Regions from separate parts of the Lysobacter sp. 5GHs7-4 genome, predicted to be linked through region 1. Evidence: riboswitches for the same ligand, from Rfam matches in the RefSeq annotation. Region 1 holds a riboswitch; the other holds the start of a gene.
The links. A riboswitch is a leader RNA that binds a small molecule or an ion and turns the genes downstream of it on or off. The one in region 1 is predicted to bind cobalamin.

Region 1 (3,924 bases):
CGGCCTGGTTGTTGGTGCTGCCGTCGTACTCGTTGCGGCCTTGCGCGCGGAACACGCGCGCCTCGGCGTCCCAAGCGTCGCTGAAGCGGTAACCGCCTTGCGCGGTCAGCGACAGGTTGCGGTAGCCGTCGCGGTCGGGCGAGTTGGTGAAGCAGCCCGCGCCGCCCGGCGAGGGCTTGCCGCGGCAGGCGTTGATGCCGTCGGTGTCTTCGCTGGCGGCGTTGATCGAGTACCAGCCGTTGCCGCTTTTACCGCCCACGCCGAGCGTGCCGCGGCGCGTCTGCCAGCTGCCGATCGAGGCGCTGGCGTGCGGCGCGAACGCGCCCTGCGGACGACGGGTGAAAATCTGGATCACGCCGCCCAGCGCCTCGGAGCCGTAGAGGCTGGAGAACGGACCGCGCACGATCTCGATGCGCTCGATCTGCTCGACCGGTATGTCCTGCAGCGAGGCGCCGCCGCTGGTGGCCGAACCGATCTTGATGCCGTCGATCAGCACCAGCACGTGGTCGGATTCGGTGCCGCGCAGGAACAAGGACGTCTGCTTGCCGGGGCCGCCGTTGTTGGCCATCGACAGGCCGGGCGTGCCGCGCAGCAGGTCGGGCAGGTTGAGCGGCTGCAGCCGTTCGATGTCCTCGCGGTCGATCACGGTGACCGAGGCCAGGGTCGCGTCCTGGGTCTGCGCGGTGCGGGTGGCGGTGACCACGACCTGGTCCAGGTCGGTGGCGGCATCGGCGGCCCACAGCGGGGCGGCGACAGACAGCAGCGCCGTCGCCAGCGCGGTGCGGCGAAGCGGGAAAACGGGGAAATTCAAAGCATGGCTCCTGGCCCGCGCCTACCCGCGCGGACAACGATGGGTCGGAGACACGCAGGGGGAGAGGACGAGGCGGCGACGCGCGGACGCAGGCAGCCCCATGACAGCGCCCACCGCGTGTCGGGTCAGCCTCAGGCCGGTCTCCGGGCTTGCAAGCGAGGGCCTCCAGCCCTCCGGTCCGCGCCTTCCCATGCCTGCGCACAGTGGCTCGCTGCGGATCGTTCGTCTTACTTACCGTTGCGGGGGCAGCTCCGGATTTGCCGTCGCGCCAAACGGAGGATTCTCCGCTCGGACGACCGGCGCACCGGATTCCCGTTTCAATCGCCGGCGGGGCCGGCAATCACCTCAAGCCCGCGCATGGTAGCAGCCCAGCGGCCGCGCACCGGCATGACGGATCGGCATGAGGGCGGTGGGCGGCGCCCGTCGGCGGCCTGCGGCTCGCGGTGCGGATGCCGCTGGCATGCGCCATGGCACACCTAATGTTCGAAACCATGACGTACGGCTATTTCTGCATGCGTCTTTGCGTTTGACCCGATTGTTATGAACGTGTTAAACCAAAATGACATCGCTACCAATCCCCCTGCCGCAAGGAGCCGCGCACCATGTCCGTCGCTTTCCGTGCCGTCCGTCGTCCGCTCGCACTCGCCCTGCTCGCCGCCCTCGCCGCTCCCGGCTACGCCCAGGACGCACCCGCCGACGCCTCGGCGCATAACCTGGACCAGGTCATCGTCACCGGCACCCGCGTCAGCGACCGCACCGTCGCCGAGTCCAGCGCGCCGATCGACATCATCACGCCCGAGGCGCTGGAGGCCACCGGCACGGTCGAACTGGCCACCGCGCTGTCGCGCGCCCTGCCCTCGCTGAATTTTCCGCGCCCGGCGATCACCGACGGCACCGACGCGGTGCGTCCGGCGCAGCTGCGCGGCCTGGCGCCGGACCAAGTGCTGGTGCTGGTCAACGGCAAACGCCGCCACACCACCGCCCTGATCAACCTCAACGGCAGCCAGGGCCGCGGCTCCTCGCCGGTGGACCTCAACGCGATTCCGATCGCCTCGATCGAACGCGTGGAAGTGCTGCGCGACGGCGCCTCGGCGCAGTACGGCTCCGACGCGATCGCCGGTGTGGTCAACGTGGTGCTCAAGGGCAGCGATCACGGCGGCAGCCTGGCCGCGCGCTACGGCCAGTACAGCGCCGGCGACGGCGAGCAGTACCAACTGTCCGGCGACGCCGGCTTCAAGCTGGGCGAGAACGGCAAGCTGCACCTGGCCGCGCAGGGCGGCCATCAGGATCAGACCAATCGCGCGCGGCCGTTCCAGGGCGTGGTCGAGCAGCGCTACGGCGATCCCGAGATCGATCAGGGCGCGGTGTCCTACAACGGCGAGTACGACGTCGCCGATTATCTGACCTTCTATTCCTTCGGCAGCTACAGCAAGCGCGACGTGCTCTCCAACGGCTATTTCCGCTTCGCCGCCGACCCGCGCAACATCCCGTCGATCTATCCGAACGGCTTCCTGCCGCAGATCCACAACATCAGCAAGGACCGCGCCGCGGTGGTCGGCCTGCGCACGGAAACCGCGGGCGGCACGCAGATCGATTTGAGCTACAACTACGGCCACAACGAGCTGAGCTTCGACATCGAGCACACGCTCAACCGCAGCCTGGGCCCGACCTCGCCGACCCAGTTCTACGCCGGCGCGCTGGAAGTCACCCAGCACGTGTTGAACCTGGACTTCGCGCGTCCGGTCGATTTCGGCTGGCAATACCCAGTGACCTTCGCCTGGGGCGCGGAATGGCGCGGCGAGGAGTTCAGCCAGCACGCCGGCGAACCGCTGTCCTACGCCAACGGCGGCGTGCCGGCCTCCAACGGCCAGATCATTCCGGGCGCGCAGGTGTTCTCCGGCTTCCGCGCCAGCGATGCCGGCGACTTCGACCGTCACAGCTATTCGCTCTATGCCGACGTCGAGGCCGACCTGACCGACAAGTTCTCCGCCGGCATCGCCGCGCGCTTCGAGAGCTACAGCGATTTCGGCGACACCACCTCGGGCAAGCTGTCGGCGCGTTACGCCTTCACCGACAAGGTCGCGCTGCGCGCCACCGCGTCCACCGGCTTCCGTGCGCCGTCGCTGCAGCAGCAGTTCTTCCAGTCGATCGCGACCAACTTCATCAGCGGCGTGCCCTACGAGATCGGCACCTTCCGCGTCGACAACCCGGCGGCGATCGCGCTGGGCTCGGAATCGCTGAAGGCCGAGGAGTCCACCAACTACAGCCTGGGCCTGGTGCTGCAACCGCGCGACGGCCTGTACATCACCGTCGACGCATACCACATCAAGGTCGACGACCGCATCCTGCTGTCGGAAAACCTGACCAGCACCGCGGTGCGCAACTACCTGCAGGCCAATGGCTATCCCGGCATCGGCGGCGGCCGCTACTTCACCAACGCCGTCGACACCAAGACCCAGGGCGTGGACCTGATCGCGACCCAGGCGTTCGCGCTGGCCTCGGGCAGCTTCGACCTGACCCTGGGCTACAACTACTCCAAGACCGAGATCGAGCGCATCGCGCCCAATCCGGCGCGGCTGGCGGCGATCGACCCGGCGGCGGTGCGCATCGGCCGCACCGAGATCGGCCGCATCACCAAGGGCGCGCCCAAGGACAAGTTCTTCCTGGCCGGCGACTGGAAGACCGGCAACTGGCGCTTCAACGCCACCGCCACGCGCTACGGCGAGTTCACCGAACTGCACGCCACCAATCCGCTGCTGGATCAGACCTTCAGCGCCAAGTGGACGCTGGACCTGGCGGCGACCTACCAGCTCGGCAGCTGGGACTTCACCGTCGGCGGCGACAACGTGCTCGACGAGTACCCGGACGAGTCCAAGCTGGTGCTGGGCACGCGCAACTACCTGCCCTACAACACCGCCTCGCCGTTCGGTTTCAATGGCGCGTTCGCGTACGTGAAGGTGGGCTACAAGTGGTGAGTTGATTCGCTTCCAGTGCGAACGACGACGGCCCGGGATTCCGGGCCGTCGTCGCCGTCGCTGCACGCGCGGCCACCGCCACTCGCCATTCGCCGCGCATTCGCGCCGCCCGGGATCGGCTATAAGGGGTGACCCAGC
Region 2 (3,924 bases), 230 kb from region 1:
AAGATCGACGCGTCGTAGGCGATCAGGTCGTCGACCTGGGTGCTGAACCCGTCGATGCGCGCATTGAAGCGCTCGCCGCGGTAGGCCAGGCCCAGTTCCCAGGTCTTGGATTCTTCCGGACGCAGCGCGGGGTTGCCGAAGAAGGGGTAGTACAGCTCGTTGAAGGTCGGCGCCTTGAACGCGGTGCCGTAGCCGGCGGTCACGCGCCAATGCTCGGCGAAGCCCAGGCCCCAGGCGATGCTGCCGGTGGTGTGGCCGCCGAACTGGTCGTTGTCGTCGCGGCGCAGGCTGGCCTCGAGCGACTGCGCCCCGAAGCGCCCCTGGTACTGGACGAAACCGGCGCGGTTGTCGCGCTCGTTCTTGTCGTAGGCGGTGTCGCTGTCGGCGTGGTCGCGCAGCCAGTCGAAGCCGACGCTCAACAGTTGGCCCTCGCCGATGCCGAAATCGGTCTGCGCGGTCAAGCTGTCGCGGTTGGTGACGAAATAGCCGTTGGCGACGTTGCCGAGGAAGTTGTCGGACTCGTCGCGGTTGCGGCCGGCGCTGACCTGCAGGCTCACCGTTTCGGAAGGGCGCCAGGTCGCCTTGGCACCGATCACCTGCTGCACGATCTCGGAATAGTTGACGAAGCTGCCGTCGTATTCGTTCGCGCCCTCGGCGCGCAGCGCGTGGCCTTCGAAGCTCAGCGTGTCGGTGGCGTCGAAACCGCCGCGCAGCGACAGCGAGCGGTTGCGGTAACCGTCGCGGTCGGGCTCTTCGGTGAAGCAGCCGGCGAACAGGGTGCTGGAACCGTTGCAGGCGTTGATGCCGTCGGTGCGCTGGTAGGCGGCGTCGGCGCCGAACCAGCCGCGGCCGATGCGGCCGCCGATGCCGGCGCTCGCCTCGCGGCCGCCATGGCTGCCGACGGTGACGCTGCCGCGCGGGGCGACCGCGTCGCGGTCGCGGCGGGTGAAGATCTGGATCACGCCGCCGATGGCGTCGGCGCCGTACAGGCTGGAACGCGGGCCGCGCACGATTTCGACGCGGTCGATCAGCGCCATCGGCAGGTCCTGGAACGAGGCCAGGCCGGAGGTCGCCGAGCCCATGCGGATGCCGTCGACCAGCACCAGCACGTGGTCGGTCTCGCTGCCGCGCAGCGACAGCGTGGTCAGCTTGCCCAGGCCGCCCTGGTTGCCGATCGAAATGCCGGCGCGGCCGCGCAGCAGGTCGGGCAGCGAGCGCGCCTGGCTGCGCGCGATGTCCTCGTGGGTGATCACTTCCACCGGCGACAGCGCGTCGTTGGCGCTGATCGCGGTGCGGGTGGCGGTGACCACGACGTCGTCCAGGTCGGTGGCGTCGTCATGGGGCTGGGCCTGGGCCAGGGCGGGCAGGGCGAGGGCGGCGGCGATGGCCAGGGACAGCTTGGGAACACGCATGAGCAAACTCCAGGGGCGCGGCGGTCTTGCCGCGCCGTCGATCCAGGGAGTTGCGAGGAGAGGGGCAGGGGCCGCGAGCGGGCGTGGGACACGCCGACGTCGCCGCCGCGACGCCCTCCGCATCGCAACCAGTCGCGCGTCGGGGCCGGTCTCCGGACTCGCGAGCCGGGGCCGTAGCCCCGCCCGCGGCGCCTTCCCGTGCTCAGCACAGTGGCGGTTGCCGCGGTCGTCTCGCTTACCGTTGCGGGGGCAGTGCCGGGCTGGCCCGATCGCGCTGTACCAGCGCTGGGACGTCACCGGCTTCCCGTTTCAACCCTGACGGCGGATGCCGGGGGTCACCTCGAAGCGCGCGCAGTCTACGGCATTGGGGGGCTGGGGCCAAAAAGCAGCCCTCATCCGGTCCTTCGGGCCACCCTCTGCCGCCACTGTCGGTGTCCTGAGCCCTGCTCCCTTGGGAGAAGGGTTGGGATGAGGGTTCGGCGCGAGCGAGTGCCTCCAACTCGATCTCGGACCCTCATCCGGCGCTACGCGCCACCTTCTCCCGAGCGAGAAGGGAAAAGCCAAGGCAACCGAGCCCGTGGGATGTGGTGAGCCAAGGGCGAACCGCATCAATGCTGCGCGCCGCAGCGCAATAGCGCCCGGTCCCAGCGCAAAAACGAGGCCGCCTTACTCCCGCTCTTCCGCCTCGTCGCGCCCCTCGCCCGCCGGCTCGTCGTCGAACCCGTCGTCGTAGGACGGCGGCATCGCCACCGTGTCCTCGGTCAGCACCGTGGTGCGCACCGGCGCGGCGGCCGGGCGGTTGCGCGGTGCCGGCAGCAGGGCGGTGGCGGCTTCGGCGGCGGCGATGAGTTCGTTGCGGCGCTGGTCCGGAATCTCCTGCCAATGGCAGTCCAGCAGCGCGCCCTCGATCGCATAGAGCAGGTTGAGGGTGGGCTTGAAGCCGGCGCGCTTGACGCGCATGAAAGCCTCGACCGTGCCGATCGCGGCGATGTCCTCGTGCGAGCGCAGGCCGACCTGGCGCAGCCAGGCCGCGCTCTTGGGGCCGATGTTGCGCAGCTTGGCCGCGCTCATCGCAGCGACTCCACGAAGGCCTGCGCGATCGCTTCCAGGCCGCGCTGGTCGTCGGCATCGAAGCGCTCCAGCTTGGGGCTGTCCAGGTCGAACACGCCGATCAGTTCGCCGTTCAAGGACAAAGGCACCACCAGCTCGGAGTTCGATGCCGAATCGCAGGCGATGTGCCCCGGGAAGCGGTGCACGTCGGCGATGCGCTGGGTCTGCCCGGTCGAGGCCGCGGCGCCGCACACGCCCTTGTCCAGCGGGATGCGGATGCAGGCCGGCAGGCCCTGGAAGGGGCCGACCACCAGCTCGCGGCCGTCGTAGAAGTAGAAGCCGACCCAGTTGAGGTCCGGCAGGGCGTGATAGACCAGCGCCGACAGATTGGCCGCGTTGGCGACACGGTCGCGCTCGCCCTCGATCAGGGCGCGCGCCTGGGCCAGGAGCAGGTCGTATTGTTCCGGCTTGCTGCCGGACAGAGGGTTGGCGGCGAACATACCGCGAGTGTAGCAGCGGCACGCCCGGGCATTACCATGGCCGGATACCGCCCCCCGAAGTCCGCCGCCGAGGATGCCGATGACCGAGCCTGGCCCGACCTTGCCCGCCTTCCGCGAACGCGGCCATCAGGTCACGCGGCTGGAAAGCTTCGTCGACGCCGCGTTCGCGTTCTCGCTGACGATGCTGGTGATCCTGTTCAACGAATTGCCCGACACCGTCGCCGAACTGCGCGAGGCCTTGCGGCGGGTGCCGACCTTCGTGTTCTGCTTCGTGCTGATCGCGCTGTTCTGGGGCGCGCACAACCGCTGGAGCCGCCGCTACGGTCTCGACGACGGCCGTTCGATCGTGCTCAGCCTGGCGCTGGTGCTGGTGGTGATGATCTACGTCTATCCGCTGCGCATGGTGGTATCCAGCGCGATGTCGATGTTCACCGGCGGCTGGGTCAAGAGCGAACTGGGCATCGACCCCGCGCATTGGAACGCCGACCTGCAGACCGCCTTCATGGTCTACGCCACCGGCTTCGGCCTGCTGTCGTGGATCGTGTGCGAACTCAACCGCCACGCGCTGCGCCACGCCGAGCGCTTGGGCTTGAGCGAGGGCGAGCGCTACGAAACCCGCACCGAGATCGGCCTGCACTGGATCCTGACCGGCAGCGCGGTGGTGAGCCTGCTGCTGAGCCTGCTGGCCTTGTCCTTCGGCGAAAGCCCGCCGCGCCTGGTCGCGGCGCTGCCGGTGTGGGTGTACATGGCGCTGGGCGCGGCGATGCCGGCCTACGCGATCCGGCGCGGCCGCGCATGGTCGGCACGCCAGACCGGCGGAGCCGCCGCTTGAGCGCACGCAGCTATTTCGTCACCGGCACCGACACCGGCATCGGCAAGTCGGTGGCCAGCGCCACGTTGCTGCACGCGCTGCGCGCGCAGGGCCTGCGCGCGGTCGGCATGAAGCCCGTCGCCAGCGGCTG

Region 2: it holds a riboswitch for cobalamin, as region 1 does, so the genes downstream of both, btuB (TonB-dependent vitamin B12 receptor) here and btuB (TonB-dependent vitamin B12 receptor) in region 1, are expected to answer to the same signal.

Annotation. Positions count from the first base shown of each region.
Region 1 covers NZ_CP089924.1:1,295,028-1,298,951, reverse strand. Annotated here, with positions in the region: gene btuB (TonB-dependent vitamin B12 receptor) at 1-775, opposite strand, end outside; cobalamin riboswitch at 928-1,174, opposite strand; gene LVB77_RS05585 (TonB-dependent receptor) at 1,414-3,786, shown strand.
Region 2 covers NZ_CP089924.1:1,063,469-1,067,392, forward strand. Annotated here, with positions in the region: gene btuB (TonB-dependent vitamin B12 receptor) at 1-1,412, opposite strand, end outside; cobalamin riboswitch at 1,538-1,770, opposite strand; gene LVB77_RS21325 (TfoX/Sxy family protein) at 2,079-2,483, opposite strand; gene LVB77_RS04590 (GAF domain-containing protein) at 2,480-2,962, opposite strand; gene LVB77_RS04595 (DUF1211 domain-containing protein) at 3,042-3,794, shown strand; gene bioD (dethiobiotin synthase) at 3,791-3,924, shown strand, end outside.